DNA from 3 places in the Providencia sp. 6390 genome. Region 1 is predicted to be linked to each of the others. Evidence: predicted binding sites of a transcription regulator. Region 1 holds the regulator's gene; each other region holds the start of a gene.
What was found. Region 1 encodes Fur, which represses iron uptake genes when iron is present. Its sites were predicted from a motif close to ATAATAATGAGAACNACTATCAA; they were not measured.

Region 1 (2,282 bases):
ATGACTTTCACTGAATATGGGCTCTGGCACAAGGGCGGCAGCTAGGGTATGATTGCGCGCTGGATTATTGGTACACGCCCATTAGTATTAAAGAAATATGGCAAAAGAACAAACTGATCGCACCACACTTGATTTGTTCGCTGAGGAACGCAGGCCTGGGCGACCTAAAACAAGTCCGCTATCGCGGGATGAACAATTAAGAATTAATAAACGTAATCAACTTAAACGAGATAAAGTCAACGGGCTGCGCCGTGTTGAATTGAAACTCAATGAAGACGCTGTCACCATATTAAATCGGTTGGCTGATGAAAAAAATATGAGCCGGAGCGAGTTAATAGAAGAGATGCTCATGTCACAGCTCGCGCAGGTTTACGAGCCTTCAGACAGATAGCTTTGACTCAGTTAACCACACAAATTCGACAGATTTATTCAGCTTTTTTCGCCAAAATAAGGCCAAAGTTCTATTTATTCAAATTTAGCCCTATCTGGCCCTTTTCAAACCAGATTGGAAAAACAAGAGGTTATTCACTTTATGGCAGTCATAGGCATTTTCTTCGGTAGTGACACTGGTAATACAGAAAATATTGCCAAAATGATCCAAAAGAGATTAGGCAACGATAACGCTGAAGTTCATGATATTGCTAAGTGCAGCAAAGAAGACATTGAAGCGTTTGATATTTTACTTCTTGGCATCCCAACTTGGTATTATGGTGAGGCTCAGTGCGATTGGGATGATTTTTTCCCAACTCTCGAAGAAATTAATTTTGAAGGCAAACTTGTTGCTCTATTTGGTTGTGGTGACCAAGAAGACTATGCAGAGTACTTCTGTGATGCGATGGGTACTATTCGCGATATTATTGAACCGCGTGGTGCAGTAATTGTAGGTACTTGGCCAACTGAAGGCTACCATTTTGAAGCCTCTAAAGGTATGTATGATGACAATCACTTCATTGGTTTGGCCATCGATGAAGACCGCCAGCCAGAGCTAACTGAAGAGCGTGTTGATGCATGGGTACAACAAATTTCAGAAGAGATGTCTCTATCTGAGATCCTAAGTTAACGAACAAGTCAGCGTAGGATTGCTGATATAATTATAATAATGAGACAAAGCATGGTTTCTATTTTTTGTTTCCATGCCTATAATTGTAAATCAGTTTCGAAGACAACTGAATATATGTTAAAAATGTCTCATTATTGTTAAATTTTTGATTTAAGATACAGGACAAACCCGCATGACAGACAACAATAAAGCATTGAAAAATGCTGGACTCAAAGTCACTCTTCCAAGATTAAAAATATTGGAAGTACTTCAGGAGCCTGAGTGCCATCACGTCAGTGCGGAAGATCTCTACAAAAAATTGATTGATATGGGTGAAGAGATCGGTCTAGCTACGGTATACCGCGTATTAAACCAATTCGACGATGCTGGTATTGTGACACGTCACAACTTCGAAGGTGGTAAATCTGTTTTTGAGCTGACTCAACAGCACCACCATGACCATTTGATTTGCTTAGATTGCGGTAAAGTTATTGAGTTTTCTGATAAATCAATTGAAGAGCGTCAAACCAATATTGCTGCGCGCCATGGCATTAAACTCTCTAACCACAGTTTGTATCTCTATGGTCACTGTGCAGATGGTGATTGCCGTGAAAATGCCAATGCACACGAAGCGAAAGAGTGATTTAGTGGTTTCTAATCACACGATAAAATCGTAATAAAAAGGTGCTGATAAAGCCCTTGATTACTGAAGGACCTCATGTATTACATGGGGTTTTCTTTTATCTATACATAAACAACCTCTCCTCTTGCTACTGACTACTATCTCTGCAACATCCACCATCAACAAAAATCACTTTATATACTTTGTATAACGGCTCCAAAATCTACAACAAGGTCATAAAACCCTACCAATTGTTGTACCACTACTATTTTATACTCTAAATAATTCATGGTGCAGCTAAGCGACAAGTGAATGAGTCGCTAGGAGCATACATAAGTATGTGACTGGCGCGAATGAGCGTAGTCAACAACGCTGCAACTTGAAGTATGACGAGTATATCATGGGGAGCGCACCCCATATCCTTACTCACAAATGTGGACAGACTGTTTTACATTACCTGATGTAGCCCATAAATTGTATACACAACCCTTTCCTTTGATCGATGTGACCATTATTGATGATAATGAGCTAGTCAATCATCGAAAAATTGCTGTGATGGAATTAGCCATGAAGCATAAACAGCGACGAAATCAGTTTCAGATAGTGGTTCCGCCATTGGCT
Region 2 (2,282 bases), on a different contig from region 1:
AACACCACTACGTAAAAAGCGGTTCTTTTGGAGGTTTTCTTTTAATACAGGGGAATTAGGTCCTGTATCTTCATATTGGAAAGCACCGCCAATGGTTAGGTTAAATTCTCCGAAGCGGTTTTCGAAACTAGAACGGTTAGTTAAATTGACGCCATAACGATCTGCCTTAATATCAGATAGTAACCCTTGTTTGTACTGTTCATTTTGCGGATCGGGTAATTGTTCTGTACCAAGATCAAAGACAGGCACATTACCAATATTGGCGTTATACATGCGGCTTACTGAACGGGTATACCATAATTCAGAAGTGAGATTGAGCCAGTCATTGTCTGGGTTAAAATTATGTTTGGCAGATAAAGAATCAATAGTAATTTTACTTGGGATAAATTGGGTCGATTCACCTTTACTGTTTGGTCCTGAAATCATCGATGGCATGATCTCGCCCCAGCTCGCATCATAACGGCGGTAGATCAACTCAAGTTTTTGTTCGTCTGTTAAATCGGCAGCGCCTTTTAATAACCAAGATTCACTACGGCTATGGGTATCGAGAACTTCTTTACCTGCTGGATAGGCTTCGATAACCGCAGCGGTCGTCATACCAGTACCACCCGTTGTAGAGTAGTGTGCATTTTCATAGCGGTTAGCACCATTCTTACCCGCAAAATAGTTTCCTTGATTACGGTAAGCATAGGCCACAAGCAGTTGATAACGATCTTTATCAGTGGCGATAGCAATACTACCAAATCGGCTATTCATATTGGGCCATGAATTAGCATCGTCGCGATCTTTGGTCTTAGTGTAAAACCCTGAACGCTCTGAAATGGTATTGTTTGACATTCCTCCTCGCAAACGTACGCCAAAAGTCTCGCCTTTTGGGATCACATCCGCTGGCTGTAATGTGGTCACACGTACAGCGCCACCAATGGCGCCTGCAGCGTCGGTTTCTAGACTAGGGCCTTTATCAATAGTCACTTGACTAATTAAATCAGGATCAAGGTAGCTACGTTGTTGCACCCCTGCGTAACCACGATAGACATCAATAGATTGTTGTGTTCCATCAACAATAACAGGAACGCGACTTTGTCCTTGCAAACCTCTGATATTGACATCTAATGCACCACCATTACGGATATCACCAATATGTACGCCACTGATACCACGTAAAAAGTCAGCAGCTGAATTTCCACGATATCTTTCAACCGTTTTACTATCAATATTGACGGATGAGCCGAGCTGCAAGTAAGGGTACTCTGCGTCGAGTTCTTTTTGCGATTTAGCGGATATTTTGAGCGGTGATAATGCTACGCTATTGTCAGATGGAGGTTGAGTGGCGCTGTGTGCCGTGATGAATCCGCTTGCCATAAACGGGCTAACACCAATAAAAAGTTTAAGAAGCTGAGAGATAGGCTTCATTGAATTATTTTGCATGATAATTATTATTTGAAATTAACTGGTAATGAGATTGTAAATAATAATTATTATCATTCAATAAATTAAGGTGTTATTAATATCAAAAAATGAGTTTGTACTAATGTCTTGATTTAAAAATAGTATAAACACAAGTAATTTACATTTGGGCAGGTAATATAATTACATAATATTTGTTGGGGTAATGGTTGGAATGCTGATTTGAAGAGTGATAAAAAGACCCCCAATAATTACTTGTCCAACTATTGGGGGTCACTTCATTATTTGCGGCCTCTTGAGGCTGTGATAATTTAATATGCTATGCAGTCACGGCGAGCAGCTGATGCATCACTGGGTGGAATTTACGTTTAAAGTAAACTAACCCATGGCCTTCTTCTCTCACGATGATTTGCTTTATCTCAACCAAGTAAACCGAGTGAGTGCCAATGTCTTGAACTTGAGTGATTTCACCTTCAAGATTCGCCAGAGCATCTTTCAGTAATGGCTGTTGTAGAATGCCTCTATCCCAAACATTCCAACCAAAACGTTCTTCCATGGTCGAGCCTTTCATACCCGCAAAATGGCAGGCCATTTCTTCTTGTTCATGATTTAGCACGTTCACACACAGGCGGCCATTTTCTTGAAAAACCGCATTCATAGCACTGTTGCGGTTAACACACACCATAAGAGTGGGTGGCGTATCTGTAACTGAACAGACCGCGGTTGCTGTAATACCGCAACAGCCCGCAGTACCATCCGTGGTGACAATATTGACTGCTGCACCAAGACTTGCCATCGCATCTCTAAAACGCAGGCGATGTTCATTTTCTAAAGACATATTGACCTCCTGCTGCCGATTACTTCAGCAGCGAATC
Region 3 (2,282 bases), on a different contig from region 1:
CCGATATCATTAAAGAACTAGAAAAACCGGGTCGTGACCCGCGCCCTGAGTTCAAAACCGCCACCTTTGCTGAAGGCGTTGAAACCATGAATGATCTCACCCTTGGCATGGTCTTAGAGGGCTCGGTGACTAACGTAACCAATTTTGGTGCCTTCGTTGATATTGGTGTTCACCAAGACGGTCTTGTACATATTTCATCACTCTCCAACAGCTATGTTGAAGACCCACATAAAGTGGTTAAGGCCGGTGATATCGTTAAAGTGAAAGTGATTGATGTTGATATCCCACGTAAACGTATTGCGCTCACCATGCGCCTTGATGAGCAACCGGGAGAGTCCAACAGCTCACCACGTCGAGCAAGTAACCAAACAGATAAAAGATCAAGTAAAGCGCCTACGCCACAGCGTGACATGTCACGAAAAAATAATTCCTCAGCAGGTAACAGTGCAATGAGTGATGCGCTGGCCGCTGCATTTGGCAAAAAGCGTTAATAGCGCTCAACCTCTACAATCATTTTAATAGATTGATTGTAGAGGTTTTTTATCCACCCAACCAATTTCTCAACGTTAATAATTAACAAAACGAATACATTGACACATCTTTATTCACCTTAGCTATTTTCTCTCGAAGCCTGCGCTCATCAGTAAACTCAATGCATCGTTGATCCATATCAATTCAATTTGACGAAAAAAGAGGCTAAATATAGCTAATCGTTGATGATTATAATTCTCATTATTAATTAGATTTATTTCTGTTTAGCCTCGTTTTTTGCTTGTATATGACTATATTTCTAATAATAATTATCAATATTATTATCCATAGTAATGGAAGACCTTATGTCACTACTTCCTCAACACAGCTATAAAATATTGGGTTTTTCACCAGAGATCAGCCCCGCTTACCGACAAAAGCTGCTGTCGCTTGGCCTCTTGCCCGGCTCCGTCTTTAAAGTCGTCCGCCTTGCACCTTTAGGCGATCCAATACAAATCGAAACTCATCGGGTCAGCTTAGTACTACGCAAAAAAGATTTAGCACTACTGAATGTTGATGAAGCCACCTCGGCTTAATAAAACGTATCACCGTTTTTATTTTTACTATTGGTAAAATTCTATGAAACCATTAACTATCGGCCTGATTGGCAATCCAAATGCCGGTAAGACCACCTTATTCAATCAATTAACGGGTTCTCGCCAGCGAGTTGGTAACTGGGCGGGTGTGACCGTTGAAAGAAAGGTTGGTCGTTTTAATACACCAGAGCATAATATTGAATTAGTTGACCTTCCGGGAACCTACTCGCTAACGACTATTTCAGAACAAACATCGCTAGATGAGCAAATAGCTTGCTACTTCATCTTAAGTGGTGAAGCCGATATGTTAATCAACGTGGTCGATGCTTCTAATTTAGAACGCAACCTCTATTTAACACTTCAGCTGATTGAATTAGGCGTACCATGCATTGTCGCGCTGAATATGTTGGATATTGCACAGAGCCAACACATAGATATTGATGTTGAAAAGCTTCAACAACAGCTCGGCTGCCCTGTGATCCCATTGGTTTCTACCCGCGCAACAGGCATCGATAAACTTAAACTGGCCATTGATAGCCACCCACAAAACAATATGCAGGCGTTAGTTGAATACCCAACGGCACTGCTACAAGAAGTGGACTCCTTATCAGAACAAATTTCAGCACAACAATTTAGCCAGCAACAACGCCGCTGGTTAGCATTACAAATTCTTGAAGGTGATATTTACAGCCGCCAACGCGCTAATATCTCCGATGAACAACTACATACGACCCAACAAAATCTCAAAAATAGCTTAAACGAAGAAGCCGAATTGCTGATCGCCGATGCACGCTATCAATCTATTGCTGCAATCTGCGAAAAAGCAATCAATAACAGTGCCGCGGAACCGAATAAACTGACACAAGCTCTTGATGGTGTGATCCTCAACCGCTGGTTAGGTGTACCGATTTTCTTGTTTATTATGTATTTGATGTTTGTGTTGGCCATTAATATCGGTGGTGCATTACAACCTTTCTTCGAAGGTGCTTCTGAAGCGATCTTTATTCATGGTATACAGTGGATAGGTGCTTACTTCAGCTTCCCTGATTGGTTAACGGTTTTCCTTGCCCAAGGCATTGGTGGCGGTATTAACACCGTTCTGCCACTCGTTCCACAAATTGGTATGATGTACCTGTTTTTATCTATCTTAGAAGATTCAGGTTATATGGCCCGTGCTGCATTTGTGATGGATAGATTGATGCAAGCCCTAGGCTT

Region 2: a site for Fur is predicted at 1,463-1,485, ahead of AC3Z9T_RS13685 (TonB-dependent receptor domain-containing protein). Genes of this name have one in related genera too.
Region 3: a site for Fur is predicted at 717-739, ahead of feoA (ferrous iron transporter A). Genes of this name have one in related genera too.

What each region holds. Positions count from the first base shown of each region.
Region 1 is NZ_JBYVYL010000002.1:203,698-205,979, forward strand. It holds gene ybfE (LexA regulated protein) at 98-391, shown strand; gene fldA (flavodoxin FldA) at 533-1,060, shown strand; gene fur (ferric iron uptake transcriptional regulator) at 1,233-1,682, shown strand; partial or broken gene AC3Z9T_RS06175 (Rpn family recombination-promoting nuclease/putative transposase) at 2,067-2,282, shown strand, end outside.
Region 2 is NZ_JBYVYL010000006.1:56,866-59,147, reverse strand. It holds gene AC3Z9T_RS13685 (TonB-dependent receptor domain-containing protein) at 1-1,362, opposite strand, end outside; gene hpaC (4-hydroxyphenylacetate 3-monooxygenase, reductase component) at 1,727-2,245, opposite strand; gene hpaB (4-hydroxyphenylacetate 3-monooxygenase, oxygenase component) at 2,265-2,282, opposite strand, start outside.
Region 3 is NZ_JBYVYL010000010.1:66,069-68,350, reverse strand. It holds gene AC3Z9T_RS18315 (Tex family protein) at 1-491, shown strand, start outside; gene feoA (ferrous iron transporter A) at 837-1,067, shown strand; gene feoB (Fe(2+) transporter permease subunit FeoB) at 1,111-2,282, shown strand, end outside.